Regions from separate parts of the Micromonospora sp. NPDC049801 genome, predicted to be linked through region 2. Evidence: riboswitches for the same ligand, from Rfam matches in the RefSeq annotation. Region 2 holds a riboswitch; each other region holds the start of a gene.

Region 1 (4,308 bases), on a different contig from region 2:
GTCGGTCGAGCCGCAGCCCGCCCGGCACGGTGGTTCGGACGCGTTGCCCCGCCCATTGGCGGGCGTGACCTCGGCGCGCACGGGCTCGCAGCGGCCCCTCCGCGCCGCCGGCTCGGCCAGCCGGGCCCCCCGCGCCCCGCCGGCCTAGCGGGGTCAGTCACCGGGGCGGCACGCCGTCCCGCGAGCGCCGGAGTGTGGCGCGCCGAGATCTCCATCACCGGCGACGCCGCCAGACCGAACGCCAGTCACCACACCTGACGACACACCGCCCGCACCCGCCCGTGCGGCATCCCATCGCTTACGTGCTCATGCCGAGGTGTCGATCATGGAAACCGTCGTCTTCTACCAGTTCCTGACCGAGGTGCCCCAGGCCGCCGCCATCTGGTCGGCCCTGTTCCTGCTGGCGCTGACGGTCCTCGCCGTCCTGGTGGCCCGACCGGAGCGGGACTCGCCCGCGGCCGACCCCACGCCGCCGACACCCACCGCCCGCGAGATGGCCGTCGCCGAGATGGCCGACCTGCGCCGGTACGCCGAGGAGGTGGCCGTGGCCGCCGCCCGGGCCGCGCGGACCGCCCGACGGCGGCGCGCTGACTGGCTGGTCGCTCAGGACGAGGCGCAGCGGGCCTGGACCGCGTACGACGAGGCGGACACGGCCGCCCGTCGGGTCGCCGGTGCCGGGGCGTTGCCGACACCGCGTACCCCGCACACCCCCGCCGAGTACGCGGCGAGGGAGCGCTATCTGCACCGTGCCGCCATGGCGGCGCACTGGCGGGGGGAGTTGACCATGGCTCAGCTCGGCGACGTGTTCGGGCACCGGCGCGGCTGGGACCCCCGCCGGCACCCGGTCGAGCAGGAGACGCTGCTCATCCGGGCGATCCGTGACGCGAGGCTGGCCGAGCACCGGACGGCCGCCGAGCGGGAGCGGTCGTCCTGGCGGGACGCCGAGGTGGCCGCCGAGTCGGCGCGCGTCCTCGCCGAGGAGGCGTACGTGGCGGCGGTCCGGTCGCGGCCGAGCCCGGCGTTCTCCCGGCGCACCGCGACGCGGCCGTCGCGTACGGCCCTCGTGGCACGCTGGCGTCCGGCCCGGGCCGGTTGAGCCCGATCCGTTATGTGAGGCGGGTCACCGGCAGCGGAAATCGGGCGGCGGGCATCATCGGCGGCCATTGCGCCCGCGATTGTGGCCGCGTTGTCGGCCACCTGTCCGGTTGTCGCCCACAGGTGCCGGCGGAACCCGTTGTCCCATCGAGTCACGTCAGCGGCAGAACGCGCAGAAATTGCTGGGCCAATCGATGTTTACGCAGGTGGGCGCGGCTTGGCAGAGTGCGTACCGGCCAGTACTGTCGTCCCGTCCGGTGCGGTTACCGATCGCAGGAGGCGACGCCGCGCCGACCCGCTCAATCGTGATCAACGAACCGGGGACCCACAGTAAGTCCGGGGTGAATCCGCGAGCCACGGCCCGCGGTAGGGCGATCTTCCCGCCCGAATCCGTCAGCTAACCCGGTAGGCGGTGACGGAAGGAGTTCCATCCTCGTGCAGCACCCCTCGACCCCCTTGTTGTTCCGCCGCCTCCACGGCGACGCGGTGTCCCCGCTCATCCGCCTCGTGACGGTGAGCTGACCCCCCGGGTCACCGCACTTCCCGCCCGGCCGCGCCGGGCGTTCCCCTGAGCGGCTCATCATCCGCGGGCCACCGCCCGCGCGCTGACGCCTGCCCGGATGCCGGTCGAGCCCCGGTGTGCCGCTCTCCCTGTGAACCGTGGAGGACCTCGTGAAGCACACCCTGAAGCGCCAGCTCCGTCGCCTCGCGACCGAGCGCCCGTACCAAATCGTCGCCGCCTCCGCCGCGGCCCTCGCGATCGCCACCACCGCCGGCGCCCTGGTCGCCGGCGCCGACGACGCCCCGGCCGGCTCGCGTACCCCGACCACGGTCGCCGAGATGCGCAGTGACACCGTCGCCTCCCGTGGCGAACTCCGGTCCGCGGCCCCGTCGGCGAGCGTCGCACCGAGCACCGCCGCCCCGGCCACCACCGCCGCGTCCCCCGCCGCGAAGGCCACGAGCAACCCGGACGTCACCCGGAAGCCGACGCCGCCGAAGCCGCCCGCGACGAAGGTGCTCGACTACGACTACGAGGCGCAGAACACCTACTACAACTGCGGCCCGGCGGCCACCCGCAACGCGCTCAGCGCCAGCGGGATCGACCGCACCCAGGAGGAGCTCGGCGCCGAACTGGGCACCACCGAGATGGGCACCAACTCGGCCGAGGACACCACCCGGGTGCTCAACGCCGAGGTGAAGGGCTCCCCGTACCGCACCCGCATGTTCGCGGGCACGCCCAGCCCGGCCCAGATGGACCGTCTTCAGGCCGACGTCGTCAAGGCCATCACCGATGGCCGGGGCGTGGTGGCGAACGTCGTCGGCGACGCCATCGACACCGAGGGCGGCTATCACTCCTACGGCGGTGGGCACTACATCGCCGTCGTCGGCTACAAGGACAACGGCCGTACGGTGCGGATCGCCGACTCGGCGAACGCCGCCGACCCGGCCTACTGGATCACCACGATCGACCTGGCGAACTGGATCGCCACCCGGGGTTACTCCGCCTGACCAACGCGCGACACCCCACGACGCCGCGGGCGCCGTCTCCCACGAGGGGCCGGCGCCCGCGGCGTCCCCGTGTCGGGCGCGACGCCGGTGAACGGCTCTCGTACCGGGCCGCGAACCGTGGGAGACTGCGGCCGTGGTGGATGAATCGGGTGGTCAAGCTGGCCGGGAGCCGATCCTGTTGCTGCTGCACGGCATGGGGGCGACGAGTGACGTGTGGCTGCCCTGGGCGCCACTTCTGGAGCAGCACTGGCCCGGCCGGTGGCTGGCGCCCGATCTCGCCGGTCACGGTTGGTCGGCGCCGCTGTCGTCGTACTCCTTCGAGGGTTTCGCCCAGCGGGTCGCGCAGGGCCTGGCCTCCGACGACCGCATCGTGGTGCTCGGGCACTCGCTCGGTGGCGTGGTCGGCCTGGCGCTGGCGGCCCGCGCCGCCGGTCTGCCGGTGGACGCGGTGGTGGGCTTGGGCATCAAGGCCGTCTGGGCGCCGGCCGAGCTGGCCCGTGCCGCGGACCTCGCCGCCCGCCCGGTGGGCTGGTTCACCAGCCGTACCGAGGCCGCCCGCCGGTACCTGCGGGTCGCCGGCCTCACCGGTCTGGTCCTCCCGGACCACCCGATGGTCGACGCCGGTCTGCGTCAGGTCGACGGCCGGTGGCGGCTCGCGATGGACAACGCCGCGTTCGCCGTCGGCGCGCCCGACCTGGCGGCGCTGCTCGCGGCGACCGACGTGCCGGTGGTGCTGGCCCGCGGGGAGCACGACCCGATGGTCACGGACGCGCAGCTCAAGGAGTACGGCGTACCGGTCGCCACGCTGTCCGGTCTCGGGCACAACGCGCACCTGGAGGATCCGGCGGCCGTGCTGGCGTTGCTGGAGCCGTACCGCTGACCGGTCAGGCGGCTGCGGGCGCGGGTAGTTCCCGGGCCGAGGTCAGCTCGCGGCGGGCGGCGGTCAGGAAACCCTCGGCGTACGACTCGGCCGGGAAGTCGCCCAGGTAGCGGCGGCGGGTGACCCAGCGGGCATCGGCCAGCGGGTCGGTGTCCAGCAGGGCCGTGAGCACGGCGTCCACGTTGGACATGTCGCGCCGCAGCACGTAGCCCGAGCCGGCCAGTGGAAAGCGCTCGGTGAACCGGTCGCCCTCGTCACCCATGTCGGTGACGGCATACGGCTTGCCGGAGTAGAGGTAGTCGGAGATCACCCCGGAGACGTCGGAGACCAGCGCGTCCGAGCGGTTGACGCACTCGGTCAGGCTCAGCTCCCGGGCGGCCGCGCCGAACACGTGCTGCCGGCCGGTGCGGGCGCGGTCGACGGCCAGCAGTTCGGTGAGCCGGCCCAACTGGCGTGCCGACGCCGGGTTCTGCGCCGTGTACGGATGCGCCCGCAGGATCACCGTCGCGCCACGCCCCAGCAGCCGCCGCAGCAGCTCCTCGGCCACCGGCAGCGAGCAGTAGTCGGCGTCGGCGTGGTGCCCGGTCCAGGTCGGGGTGTAGAGCACCGTCGGGTGCGCGAGGCCCCGCGCCGGCTCCTGGCGCACCTCGATCGACTCGACCTGGGGGCGGCCCACCACGACGAACTTCTCCGCCGGGATCTGTACCCCGGCGCGGGCGTACCGGTCGATCGCCGCCGGGCCGGCCACGAAGATCCGGTCGAAGATGCCCGAGACCGGGTTGGCGCTGGGCGCCTTGTCGCTGTCGCCGTGGTGCAGTTGGACG
Region 2 (4,308 bases):
CTGGACGCGATCCGGGACCGCGCGCTGCACCGGGGCGCCCGGCGCAACGAGGTTCGCCGCGCCGGCTTCGACGGTGTCTTCGCCGCGCTGTGGGCGCAGGCCCGGCGCGTGAACATCGGCCGGCTGCCCGAGCAGCGGGCCTTCGAGGACGAGATCGCGGAGCGGCCGGAGTTCCGGGAGTTCCTCAAGGCCTGGTGGCCGCGCCTGCACCCCCGGCACGTGCTGGGCTGGCTGGCTCGACCGGATCGGCTGCGCCGGTACGCCGGCGGGATCCTCTCCGGCGCGGAGATCCGGCTGCTCGGCACGGCGTACCAGAGTCTGGACAGTGCGGGCCTGACCATCGCGGACGTGGCGCTGCTCGACGAGCTGGACGCGCTGCTCGGCAAGCCGGTGAAACCGGCGCGGGCCCGGCGCGACCCGTTCCAGCTCGCGGGCGGCGTTCGTGAGCTGAGCACCGCGGCCGACCGGCAGCGGGCCGCCCGCGCGGCGGCCCGGGAGCGGCCGGAGGACTACCGGGAGTACGCGCACGTGGTCGTCGACGAGGCGCAGGACGTCTCGCCGATGCAGTGGCGGATGATCGGTCGGCGTGGGCGGTTGGCCTCGTGGACGGTGGTGGGCGACCCGGCGCAGACCGCCTGGACCGGTGACCCCGAGGAGCTGACCCGCTCCCGCGACCAGGCGCTGGGCCGGCGCAAACGGCACGAGTTCACGCTCACCACCAACTACCGCAACTCGGCGGAGATCTTCGCGGTGGCGGCGGCGGAGATCCGCCGGCTCTATCCGGACCTGCCCCTGCCGAGGGCCGTCCGCTCCACCGGCGTCGACCCGGTCGAGCTGGTGGTGCCGCCCGCCGGGCTCCAGGCCGCGGCCGTACAGGCGGCCACCGGCCTGCTGGGCGAGGTCGACGGCACGGTCGGGGTGATCACGCCGGTCACCCGCCGCGACGAGGTCGCCGGCTGGCTCGACGCGCTCGGCGCGACGCGCTTGCAGGTGGTGACCAGCCTGGAGGCCAAGGGCATGGAGTACGACGGGGTCGTGCTGGTCGCCCCCAGCGAGATCCGGGCCGATCCGGGCTCGGGTGTACGCACGCTCTACGTGGCGCTCTCCCGGGCAACCCAGCGGCTCACCACCGTCGACCCGACCGGCTGACCGTCGGGTTGGCGCGCCCAGGGGCCGGCCCTCGCCCTACACTTGCACACATAGCGATGTGAGCATACATTTGACCGGGTCCCGGGCGACGTCGGAGGGTGGGTCTCGTGGGAGCAGGACATGACCACCACCACGGGTCGGTCGCCAACGCCGCCCACCAGCATCGCGGACGGCTCTGGGCGGCCTTCGGACTGCTCGCTGCCCTGATGGTGGTCGAGGCGGTGACCGCCTTCCACACCGGCTCGCTGGCGCTGCTCTCCGACGCCGGGCACATGTTCACCGACGTACTCGGCATCGGGATGGCGCTCGCCGCGATCACCGCCACGCGGCGGGCCACCGGCGACCCGCAACGCACCTTCGGGCTCTACCGCCTCGAAGTTCTCGCCGCGCTGGCCAACGCCGTCCTGCTCTCCGGCGTGGCGGTCTACGTGGTGATCGAGGCGATCGGCCGGTTCGGCGACCCGCACCGGGTGCTCAGCGGTCCGATGCTCACGGTGGCCATCCTCGGCCTGCTCGCGAACGTGGTCGCCTTCGGGCTGCTGCGCGCCGGCGCCCGGGAGAGCATCAACCTCCAGGGCGCCTACCTGGAGGTGCTGGGCGACCTGCTCGGCTCGCTCGGCGTGATCGGCGCTGCGCTGCTCATCGCCGTCACCGACTGGTGGTGGGCCGATCCGCTGGTCGCGGTTGCGATCGGCGTGTTCATCCTGCCGCGCACCTGGCGGCTGGGGCGGGCCGCCGTACGCATCCTCGTGCAGGCCGCCCCGGAACACCTCCAGGTCACCGCCGTGCACGACCGTCTGGCCGCGGTGCCCGGCGTGGTCGAGGTGCACGACCTGCACGTCTGGACGCTCACCTCGGGCATGGAGGTGGCCTCCGCGCACCTGACCATGGCGCCCGGCGCGGAGGTCGGCGCGGTGCTCACCGCGGCGCGTACCGCCCTGCGGGACGACTTCCGCATCGAGCACGCCACGCTGCAGACCGAACCCGGTGCCGCCCCGGGCGCCTGCGGTTCCGTCGAGTGGTGACCGTCATCCTTCGCGATGGTGCCGGCACCTTCCGTCACATCGGCTGCACAGACCCCACCAGCACCGGTAGGCTCTGTCCCGGCCACCACCCGGCGGCGCCTCCCGGCGCCGGTGGCGGCCGTCGCCTAATCGCCCGGCAGGGCGAACCGGGGAACCATGTTCCTGGGGTGCATCCGCGTCAGCGGTAGGGATCTTCCGTCCCGAACCCGTCAGCTAACCCGGTCGGCGGCTGACGGAAGGACATGCGTAGTGGCACCAGCACGACCACCCGCCGCCCGGCTTGCGGCACTGATCGTCATGATGGTCACCCTCGGCGTCGCGCTTCCGGTCGGCGCCGCCACCGCCGCTCCCCCCGCCGGCCTGCGGGCCGCCGCCGCGCCCGACGGCGACGAGGAGGGCGGCACCCCGGCGCTACGGGCCCAGCTCGAGGCGGCCAGCAAGGGCTACCTGGACGCGAAGCGCGCGCTGGACACCTCCATCCAGCGGCAACAGCAGCTCGCGGTCAAGCTGAAGGACACCGAGGCCGAGATGACCGTACGCAACGGCAAGGTCGGCGAGATCGCCGGCGTCGCGTACCGCACCGGCCGACTCAGCACCGTCTCGGCCCTGCTCAACAGCAACACCCCCGAGGGCTTCATGGACCGGGCGGCCGCCCTCGACGTGGTGGCCGCCAACGAGGACCGGGTGCTGCGCGACCTGCACGCCACCCGGGACGAGGCGAACCGCACCCGCGTCGCCCTCGACGGCGAGATCCGGGAGCAGCGTAAGCAGGTCGAGGTGATGGCCAAGCGCAAGGAGCAGGCCGAGCGGGCCCTGACGGTCGCCAACGACAAGGCACGCGCCAGCGCCGCCGCCGACACCGACACCGGCTCCAACCGTGGCACCTCCACCGCCAACGCCCAGCCCGCACCGCGCAACTCCGACGGCTCCTGGCCATCCGAGTCGTGCAGCATCAACGACCCCACCCCGGCCAGCGGCTGCATCACCCCCCGCACCCTGCACGCGCTCAACCAGGCCAAGGCCGCCGGCTTCACCCGGTACGTCTCCTGTCACCGCAACGGCGGCTCGGGCGAGCACCCCAAGGGCCGGGCCTGCGACTTCGCCGCGCAGAAGGGTGGCTTCGGCGGCATCGCCACCGGCGGCGACAAGACGTACGGCAACAACCTGGCCGCGTACTTCATCCGCAACGCCGACCGGCTCGCGGTGCTCTACGTGATCTGGTTCAAGCAGATCTGGCTACCCAGCAGCGGCTGGAAGTCGTACAGCGGGGGGAACGGCGACCCCTCCAGCGACCACACCAACCACGTGCACCTGTCGGTGTACTGACCACCGACGCCGTCCGGGGTACGTCAGCGGGCGTACCCCGGACGTCGTCGCTGGTCGGACGACCACGCGGGGTCGGGCCGGGAGCATTCGGGTATGCCGCGAATCGCGCCCCGCACGCGCAAGGCCCTGCTCACCCTGCACCTGGTCACCTCCCTCGGCTGGCTCGGGGCCGACCTGGTGCTACTCACCCTCGGCATCGCGGCACAGCGCGGCGCCGACCCGGCCGTGGTCTACCCGGTCGCCGGGCTCGTCGGCACCGTGCTCTTCGCGCCGCTGAGCGTGCTCGTGTGGCTCGTCGGTGTCGCCAGCGCGCTGCTCACCCCCTGGGGCCTGCTGCGCTACCGCTGGGTGGTGATCAAGCTCGTGATCACCACAGTGATGGTCGGGCTGGTGCTGTTCCTGCTCACGCCGAACCTGCGGCACGCCGCCGCGCTGGGCGCCGCGCTACCGACGCGGGACCGCGCCGACCTGGTGATCGCGCCCGCGGTGTCGACCAGCCTCATGATCATCGCGACGGTCCTGTCGACGTACAAGCCCTGGGGACGCCGACCCGCCGGCGGCACGACGCGGGATCGCCCTGCGCGCCCCGTGACGCCACGTCACGCACCAATAAGGAAGTAGTGGGCGCGGGACCGAGGGCTCACGGCGCGGGGTCGTCGAGGGCCGCGCCGAGGCGCGCGGCCAGGGCGAGGTGGGCGGCGCGGGCCTGACCGAAGGCGTACCGGAACAGGGGTGTCGGCGCGCGCAGGGTGATGTCGACGTCGATGCGGACCAGACCGTCCGGCTCGGCGCGCAGCCGGGTGTGGTT
Region 3 (4,308 bases), on a different contig from region 2:
GCTGCTCCGACTCGCGGCTGGCCGCCGAGATCATCTTCGACCGGGGGCTGGGTGACCTCTTCGTCGTCCGGACCGCCGGGCACACCACCGGGCCAGAGGTGCTGGGCAGCGTCGAGTACGCGGTGGCCGTCCTCGGCGCTCCGCTGGTGGTGGTGCTCGGGCACGACTCCTGCGGCGCCGTGCAGGCGGCCCGCGAATCGGCGGCCACCGGCATCGCGCCCCCGGGACATCTCCCAGCGGTGGTCGACGCGGTGCTGCCCAGCCTGCGACGAGCCACGGCCGAGGGCGTGCACGACATCGACGGCATCGTCGACATCCACATCGCGCAGACGGTCGAGACGCTGCTCGGGCAGTCGCCCGTGCTGGCCGACGAGGTGGCGCGGGGGCGGTGCGCGGTGGTGGGGATGTCGTACCGGCTCGCCGCCGGGGCGGTGCGACCCGTGACCCCCGTACCGGCCGGCGACGCCTCGGACGACCCGGCCGCGACCGCCGCCGCCTGACACGCGACGAGGGCCGCCCCGCTCGACGCGGGACGGCCCTCGAACTGTTGGGCGTCGGATCAGAGCAGCGACATGTGTACGTGGTCGGTGTGGTTCGACGGCCCGCTGTACGACTTCCAGCCGGTCGCCGGGAACCAGATCTGCCGGTTCCAGATCACGTAGTAGATGCCGAGCCGGTCTGCGTTGCGGATGAGGAACGCGGCCACGTTGTTGCCGTACATCCGGGTGTCGTCGTTGTGCCACGGGCTGAAGCCGCTCTTCTGCAACGACCAGTCACAGGCGCGACCCTTCGGGTGCTCGTACGGTCCACCGTTGCGGTGGCAGCCCACGAACCGGTTGAACCCGGCCCGCTTGACCTCCTTGTACGCGTGCAGCGTGCGCGGCGTGACGCAGCCGGAGGTGGTCGGGTCCTTCTCGCTGCACGACTGGGGCTTCCAGTCGCCGTCGGCGGTGCGACCCGGGCCGATCCGGGCGACCGGGGAGGTGGCGTCCACCAGACCGCCGGTGAAGCCCTTGCCGCCGACCAGCGCGAGCGCCTTGTCCGCGTCGCGCTTGTCCTTCGCCATCAGCGCGGTCTGCTTCTGCTGCTCCCGGACCTCGGTGTCGAGGGCCAGCTTGGCCTCCTCGGCGCGGGACTTCACCGCGTTGACCTCGGCGAGCTTCTTTTCGTTGACCATGTTCATCTCGTCGAGCGCCGCGGCCCGCTGGACGAACGAGTCCGGGGCGTCGGCCTCCAGCAGCATCGCGATCGCGCCGACCCGTCCGGTCCGGTACGACTGAGCGGCGATCTGCGCGACCTGCGGGGCCAGCGCGGCCAGGTCGGCCTTCGCCCGGTCGACCTCTGCCGCGAGTTCGACCTGCCGCTTCTTGGACTTGTCCAGTTTGGACTTGGCCGCCACGTAGTCCCGGTTGGTCTGCTCGATGACGTCGGTGAGCAGCTTGGGCTCGTCGCCGTCCTCCTCGTGCCCGGACGGTGTGGGGGTCGTCGGGGCGGCGTGGGCCGGGAGGGGTCCGGCGAGCACGGTCAGCGCGGCGAACACGGCCACCACGGGCGTCAACCAGCGGCGTAGGGGTGCCGTCACAATCTTCCCTTCCGTCGACCGCCGACCGGGTTAGCTGACGGGTTCGGGGCGGAAGTGGCCCCTACCGCTGTCGCGGATTCACCCCAGGTACCTGGGTCCCCGGCTCGCCGGTTGGCGATTGGGCGGTGGCACCGCAGGCGCCGCTGCGCGCCTTCGTCGGTGACCGGCAGCGAGGTTACCCGAGAGTCCACCGCCTGAGCTACGTCCTGATGCCGACTAAAAGCGTCATTTCGCCATGGCGTTGAGTGACCAGTGACGCGGTTCTCAGGGCGGGTGCCCGATCCGGTCACGCTGAGGAGTGTCACCATGCCGTATCCGTGCTCCTGTTCGGCTCTGGCCACCCGGTGGTGGCGGTGGATGGGGGTGTGTTCCGCTGTGGATCGGGCCGGTCGGCCCGATCCGTCGGCGGGGAACTGAGAGCGGCGAGCGCCTCCGCGCGGTCCGCGCGGGGGCGCGGTGGCGGGGCGTCCGCGTCGGGCGTGGCCGTCGACCCGGCCGCGGTCACCACCGCGGCCAGCCCGGTGGTGAGGGGTACGGCGGCGATCAGGCCGAGGGTGGCGACCGCGCTGCGGACGATCTCCTGTGCGAGGAACTCGCTGGTCAGAATCTGCCCGATGGGGCGCGAGTCGGCGGTGAGCAGAAGCAGCAGCGGCAGTGACGCGCCCGCGTACGCCAGCACGATGGTGTTGACCGTGGAGGCGATGTGCGCCCGGCCGACCCGGGTGGCGGCCCGGTAGAGCTGTCGTCGACCCAGCCCGGGGTTGGCGTTCGCCAGCTCGGTGACGGTGGCGGCCTGGGTGACGGTCACGTCGTCGAGTACCCCGAGTGAGCCGATGATGATCCCGGCGAGCAGCAGGCCGCGCAGGTCCACCTCCGCCTGGAACATCGAGAGCGTGGTGGCGTCCTCGCTGCCGAAGCCGGTGAGCTGGGTGGCGGCCGTGGCGATGGTCGCGAGGACGCCGGTGAGCACCAGGCTGCCCAGGGTGCCGAGGACCGCGACGGAGGTCTGCGCGGTCACCCCGTGTGTCAGGTAGAGCACCACGAACATGATCAGGGCCGCGCCGACCACCGCCACCAGCAGCGGTGACCGGCCCGCGCCGATGGCCGGCAACACGAAGGTGAGCAGGATGGCGAAGCTGGCGGCTAGGCCGGCGAGCGCGGCCAGACCCCGCCACCGGCCGAACGCGACGATGGCGGCGGCGAAGACCCCCACGAGCCACACCAGTGGCGTCCCGCGCTGGTGCTCGGCGATGTTCCAGGTGCTGAGGGTGGGATCGGTCGGATCGGTCAGCTCGACCAGGACGACGTCGTCGCCCACCTCGACCCGAGGCGCTCCGGGGCCGGCGGGGACGGGCGTGCTCACCTGCCGGTCGGCGCGCGGCCCGTCTTCGAGGAGTACGTCCACCGTGCCGCACGGCCCGCCGCTCGGCGTGCCCTCCGGGCTCGTCGAGGGTGGGCACGGTTCGGTCACCACCCGGGTCACCGTGCCGTGGTGGCGCGGCAGATCCGCCCCACCGCCGCTCTTCGGTGCGCCGTCCCGTGGCCACAGCACCACGGCGGCGACGACGGTGGCCACGAAGAGCGGCACCACCGTCGCGATGAGGATCCGTCGTACCCGGGGCGGGGCGGGTCGAGCGGAATGGCTGTGGTCGGAACCCAATGCGAGACTCCCAACGATCCGGTGCGGGGTACGTGCCGGCGGCCTCTGCGGTTCAGTTCCGCCGGACGAACGCGGGCACGAGCGCGTCGGTTCGCCGCCTGACGACCCGGCAATCACGGAGAGTGATGAAGTGGTCGGGTCGGCGCCGTACGGGGCCGCGCCGTGGCGGCGCCGTCGCCCGTCTCGGCGGCGGGATCCGGTGGGTCATCGCTGGACGATGCTAACCAGCGCGGCGGGGGGTCGCAGGTCGTGCGGACGTGTCGGGGGAGTCGAACCGCTGACACCGCCCCGGGCGCGGCGGATGGTGGAGTCATGCCTGAGCCACCCACCGAGCACCGACAGCACGACAAGCACGCCGGGCACGACAAGCACGCCGGGCACGACCCGGCCCTGTTCCGTCGGCGGTTCTGGGTCTGTCTGGTGCTCACCGTGCCGGTGGTGCTGACCAGTGACCTGGTGGTGGACCGGCTCGGGCTCCGGCTGGACGCGCCGGGTCGCTCCTGGGTGGGGCCGGTGCTCGGTTCGGTGGTGTTCCTCTGGGGTGGCTGGCCGTTCCTGGTCGGCGCGGTACGTGAGATCCGGGACCGCGCGCCGGGCATGATGCTGCTGGTCGCGATGGCGATCACCGTGGCGTACACCGCGTCGCTGGCGACCAGCCTGGGCGCCTTCGACCTGGACTTCTGGTGGGAGCTGGCCGCGCTGGTCACCATCATGCTGCTCGGGCACTGGCAGGAGATGAAGGCCATCGGGCAGGCCCGTGGGGCGCTCGCGGCACTGGCGGCGCTGCTGCCCGACGAGGCCGAGCGGGTGGCGGCGGACGGGCGGGTCGAGCGCGTACCTGTCGACGGGCTGCGGGTCGACGACGTGGTGCTGGTCCGACCCGGGGGTCGGGTGCCGGCCGACGGCCGGGTCGTCGACGGCGACGCGGAGTTGGACGAATCGATGATCACGGGCGAGTCGCGCCCGGTTGCCCGGTCGGCGGGCGATCGGGTGGTGGCCGGCACGGTCGCCACCGATTCGGCGATCCGGGTCCGGGTCGAGGCGCTGGGCGACAAGACCGCGCTCG
Region 4 (4,308 bases), on a different contig from region 2:
GCGGGCCGTCCACTGTCTCCGGTGGCAGGTCCAGCAGGTAACCACCCGACCGTCGCGCCAACACGTCCGGCGCGCCCGCGTCGGCCAGCACCCGGCGGAGCCGGGCGAGGTAGACGTGCAGGTTGTGGCGAACCCGGGGCGGCGACGCGTCGCCCCAGACCCGGTCCACCAGAGCGTCCAGGTTCACCGGTCGGCCCACGTCGACCGCCAGTGCGGCCAGGACGGCGCGCTGGCGGGCCGCTCCGGCATCGACCGGACGGCCGTCCGCCCAGACCTCGACCGGCCCGAGGACCCGAATCTCCATGAACCGCCGCTCGCTGCACCGCCGGTCGCCCCACCGGCACCCCCGGGACAGCCGGATTGAGGTTCCGGCAGGAATTCGTCGACCTTCCGCGCAGATCATCGTTGCTACAAGGACATCGATCAACGTGATGTCGGCAACTCGACTCGCGGCCGGTTCCGGTCGTGACGACACCGGAGGTCACCATCGTGCGAAGTGCTCTGCGAAGGCTCACGTCCGCGCTGCTCGGTACGATCGCCGTGGGCGCCACGCTCGGCGTCGCCCCGAGTCCGGCCCAGGCCAACTACGCCTGCCCGTCGGGTCTGCTCTGCCTGTACGCCGGGGCCAACTTCAGCGGCGACATCTTCCTGCTCGACGGTCCGTACAACGGATGCAACGACGTCCCGCTGCCCTCGTACTTCCGCAACCGGGCCCAATCGATCATCAACAACCGGCCGTCCGGCACCGTCTCCACCTTCTGGGACAACGCCAACGCCACCGGCCTGCTCGGCTACCAGCACGCCTATGGCTACCGGGCGAACCTGGCGTACGACTCGGCCGCGATCGGGGGGAACTGGAATCAGCGGATCGAGGCGGTCCGGGTCTGCTGATCCATGAGCGTCGCCGCGCAGGGGGGGAGCCGGCGACGCCGCACCGGGGGAGGGGCCGCCACGGCGCCGGCCGGAGTCCGCGAGGGCTCCGGCCGGCGCTGTACGGCGGTCAGCCCGGGTAGTAGCAGACGTTGGGAATGACCGGGCCGCCGTTGACCCCGAAGATCGCGAAGCCCATGTACGCACGTGTCTGCGGGCCGTACTCGCCGTCCTCGGCGATGTTCGCGTACACGATGTCCTCATTGATCTTGTGCTGGGCGTACCGGACGGCGTCCCGGGTCTTCGGACCGTAGTTCCCGTCCAGGCTGAGCGACCGCGCGTAGCAGTTGTTCAGCGCCTCCTGGAGCACCAGCACCGCGGAGCCCGAGTGGCCGTAGGTGAGGTAGCAGCTTTTGTTTCCGGTCTGCCAGCCGACGGTGGGCACGTGCATGTCCGCGCCGCCCGGGTAGCCGCCGACCCGGTAGAAGGTCAGGCTGGTGCACGGGCTGGACGCCTGTGCGGCGGTCGGCGCGGACAGCGTCAGGCCAGCGCCGGCCAGTAGGGCTACGAGGACGGCTGCGGCGCGGCGACGGCCGTTGCGACTCTGCTGGAGCGGCATGATCTCCTCCTGGGGTGTCGTTTCCGGGACGGACCCGGTGTGCTCCAGAGCATCGCTACCGCCCGTCTACGGTTTCCTGTCCGAACGTCAATTCACCGGGACGGCAGGCCCTGATCGGAAACGGTCCATGATGGCCGCTGCACAGGTGGACGTCCTCCGCAACCGCTGGCCGCAGCGCCCCGCGTGAGCCGGTGAACAACTTCACAAGCGGTGGGCGACCGTCACCCACCGTGCCTACCGTCGGTCGGGTCCACCACCGTGGACGCCGCGACCGGCAACGCCAAATCCTGCCCCCGGTCGTCGGAAACAGAACCCGGGCAGGAGCGGGGGACCCAACGTTCCTCGGTGCATGTCACCTCGGGGTGAAGCCGCCAGCGCGCGGCCGGGCTCCTCGGCCCGAACCCGACAGCTCACCTCGCCGGCGTGGAGGAATGATCCATGACGTCTGCGTACACCCCCCGTCATCGACGGGTCACCACCCGCCGCGTCGCCGTCGGTACCCTGGCGGTCGGCGCGGTCACCGGCGCCGTCGCCCTCTTCGGCCCGGCGGCCCCGGCCCAGGCCGGTGTCAACTGGGACGCGATCGCCCAGTGCGAGTCCGGCGGCAACTGGAAGATCAATACCGGGAACGGCTACTACGGCGGGCTGCAGTTCTCCCAGGGCACCTGGGCCGGCTACGGCGGCACGAAGTACGCCGCCCGCGCCGATCTGGCCAGCCGTGGCGAGCAGATCGCGATCGCCGAGAAGGTGCTCGACGGGCAGGGCATCGGCGCGTGGCCGACCTGCGGCCGCAAGGGCGGCTCGTCGGGCGGTACCTCGACGAAGTCCACCGCGAAGTCCCCGACGAAGTCCACCGCGAAGTCCCCGACGAAGTCGACCTCCAAGTCGTCGACGTCCACCTCCGGCAAGGAGCGGCCGGCACGCGGCGACCAGCCGGCTACCCGTGGTCACGAGCGGACCGCCCCGGCGGCCGGCGGCGACACGTACGTGGTCGCGCCGGGGGACACCCTGTCGGAGATCGCCGAGCGGCACCCCCGCAGCGGCGGCTGGCAGGCCCTGTACGAGCGCAACCGTCAGCTGATCGGCGCGGACCCGGGCCTGATCTTCCCGGGGCAGCGGCTCGCTCTCTGACGTACGTACCGACGAACGCTCGGCCGGGTCACCGGCCGAGCGTTCGTTCGTCTGGCGCTGTCCTCGCGGGACGGGTCACGCCGCCGAGGCGGCCGACCTCGCCTCGCGGCGGGCCATCACGTCGCCGTTCCAGCCCCAGCGCTGCGCCGGCGCGGCGGCCTCGGCCGTCCAGCCGGTGCCGCCCCCGCCACCGTCGATGGCCGTCTCGACCGAGTCGGGGGTGCTGCGGGCCAGTCGCAACGACTGCTCGGCGGTCGTACGCGCCGCACACGGCCAGGACTGGCCGGCGCACTGGAGGTTGCGGCAGCGACCCTCGTCGTCGGCCTCGTGGGCCTCGAGCACGTCGACCGCGAGCTGCCAGAGCAGCGGGTCGGTCACGTCGCCCGGACGTTCGGCACGACGGCTCGGTCGGTTGCTGGTCTCGTCGGACATGGGCCCCCCTCGTCAGGCTTTCCCCTCAAGACTTCACCTGTGTGCGGCCGGCTAAACCGCCGACCTGCTGTGATGTGTCTCCGGTCGCAGCAACCGGGGCGCTCTAGTCCGGCAATAGCGGCATCTCGACACCGGGAGCGCGGCCGAGCAGCGCCGCCCGGGTGAGCGCCGTCGAGCCGAAGCGGTCGCGGACCGCGTCCACGGCGGCGTCCAGGTCGGCCCCGGTGTTGGCTTGGAACGGCAGCTCCGGCTGCACCGGGTTGTCGTCCAGGTTGCCGACCGAGACGCCGAGCAGGGTGACCCCGCGCCGGTCGATCTCCGGTAGGGCGGCCCGCAGCAGTGTCCGGGCGGCGGCGAGCAGTGCGGTGGTGTCGGCGGTCGCCTTGGGCACGGTGTGCGAGCGGGTGGCGCGGGTGTAGTCGCCGAAGCGGAGTCGCAACACCATGGTGCGTCCGGACCGTCCGGCCGCCCGCATCCGTCGGGTGACCCGGTCGACCAGACCGGCGAGGATGGCGTCCAGTTCCTCCGGCGCAGGTGGGGTACGCCCCAACGCGTGCTGCGCGCCCATCGAGCCCCGCCGGCGGCCCACCTGCACCGCCCGGGGGTCGCGGTTGTGGGCGAGAGCGTGCAGGTGCCGGCCGGCGCCGGCCCCGAGCAGGGACACCAGCGCGGCCTCGCCGAGCCGGGCCACGTCCGCGACGGTACGGATCCGGCGTTCCCGCAGCTTCGCGGCGGTGACCGGACCGACGCCCCAGAGCCGTTCCACCGGCAGTGGATGCAGGAACGCCGTCTCGGCGTCGGGGGCGACAACCAGCAGCCCGTCCGGCTTCGCCACCGCGCTGGCCACCTTCGCCAGGAACTTCGTCCGGGCCACACCCACCGTGATCGGCAGGCCGACCCGGTCGCGGACCTCCCGGCGCAGCCGCTGGGCGATGTCGGCCGGCGTGCCGACCAGCCGGCGCAGCCCGCCCACGTCGAGGAACGCCTCGTCGATGGAGAGCCCTTCGACCAGCGGCGTGGTCTGGCGGAAGATCTCGAACACCGCCCGGCTGGCCTGCGTGTACGCCGACATCCGGGGCGGCACCACGATCGCGTCCGGGCAGAGCCGTCGTGCCTGCTGACCCCCCATCGCGCTGCGCACACCCCGCGCCTTCGCCTCGTAGCTGGCGGCCAGCACCACGCCGCCGCCGACGATCACCGGCCGTCCGCGCAGGCGCGGGTCGTCACGCTGCTCGACCGACGCGTAGAAGGCGTCC

What was found. A riboswitch is a leader RNA that binds a small molecule or an ion and turns the genes downstream of it on or off. The one in region 2 is predicted to bind cyclic di-AMP.
Region 1: linked by a shared signal. The riboswitch ahead of AB0I89_RS04635 (C39 family peptidase) and the one ahead of AB0I89_RS27060 (hypothetical protein) in region 2 are both predicted to bind cyclic di-AMP.
Region 3: linked by a shared signal. The riboswitch ahead of AB0I89_RS11710 (hypothetical protein) and the one ahead of AB0I89_RS27060 (hypothetical protein) in region 2 are both predicted to bind cyclic di-AMP.
Region 4: linked by a shared signal. The riboswitch ahead of AB0I89_RS07215 (transglycosylase family protein) and the one ahead of AB0I89_RS27060 (hypothetical protein) in region 2 are both predicted to bind cyclic di-AMP.

What each region holds. Positions count from the first base shown of each region.
Region 1 is NZ_JBFAMS010000002.1:262,681-266,988, reverse strand. It holds gene AB0I89_RS04645 (hypothetical protein) at 1-148, shown strand, start outside; gene AB0I89_RS04640 (hypothetical protein) at 326-1,096, shown strand; cyclic di-AMP (ydaO/yuaA leader) riboswitch at 1,382-1,522, shown strand; gene AB0I89_RS04635 (C39 family peptidase) at 1,756-2,604, shown strand; gene AB0I89_RS04630 (alpha/beta hydrolase) at 2,738-3,484, shown strand; gene AB0I89_RS04625 (CDP-glycerol glycerophosphotransferase family protein) at 3,489-4,308, opposite strand, start outside.
Region 2 is NZ_JBFAMS010000017.1:62,686-66,993, reverse strand. It holds gene AB0I89_RS27070 (AAA family ATPase) at 1-1,149, shown strand, start outside; gene AB0I89_RS27065 (cation diffusion facilitator family transporter) at 1,257-2,174, shown strand; cyclic di-AMP (ydaO/yuaA leader) riboswitch at 2,287-2,418, shown strand; gene AB0I89_RS27060 (hypothetical protein) at 2,472-3,500, shown strand; gene AB0I89_RS27055 (hypothetical protein) at 3,594-4,121, shown strand; gene AB0I89_RS27050 (SRPBCC family protein) at 4,141-4,308, opposite strand, start outside.
Region 3 is NZ_JBFAMS010000005.1:244,611-248,918, forward strand. It holds gene AB0I89_RS11705 (carbonic anhydrase) at 1-500, shown strand, start outside; gene AB0I89_RS11710 (hypothetical protein) at 560-1,582, opposite strand; cyclic di-AMP (ydaO/yuaA leader) riboswitch at 1,586-1,717, opposite strand; gene AB0I89_RS11715 (YibE/F family protein) at 1,884-3,242, opposite strand; gene AB0I89_RS11720 (copper-translocating P-type ATPase) at 3,555-4,308, shown strand, end outside.
Region 4 is NZ_JBFAMS010000003.1:314,735-319,042, forward strand. It holds gene AB0I89_RS07200 (BTAD domain-containing putative transcriptional regulator) at 1-304, opposite strand, end outside; gene AB0I89_RS07205 (peptidase inhibitor family I36 protein) at 490-891, shown strand; gene AB0I89_RS07210 (peptidoglycan-binding domain-containing protein) at 1,001-1,489, opposite strand; cyclic di-AMP (ydaO/yuaA leader) riboswitch at 1,758-1,928, shown strand; gene AB0I89_RS07215 (transglycosylase family protein) at 1,928-2,620, shown strand; gene AB0I89_RS07220 (hypothetical protein) at 2,696-3,052, opposite strand; gene dinB (DNA polymerase IV) at 3,156-4,308, opposite strand, start outside.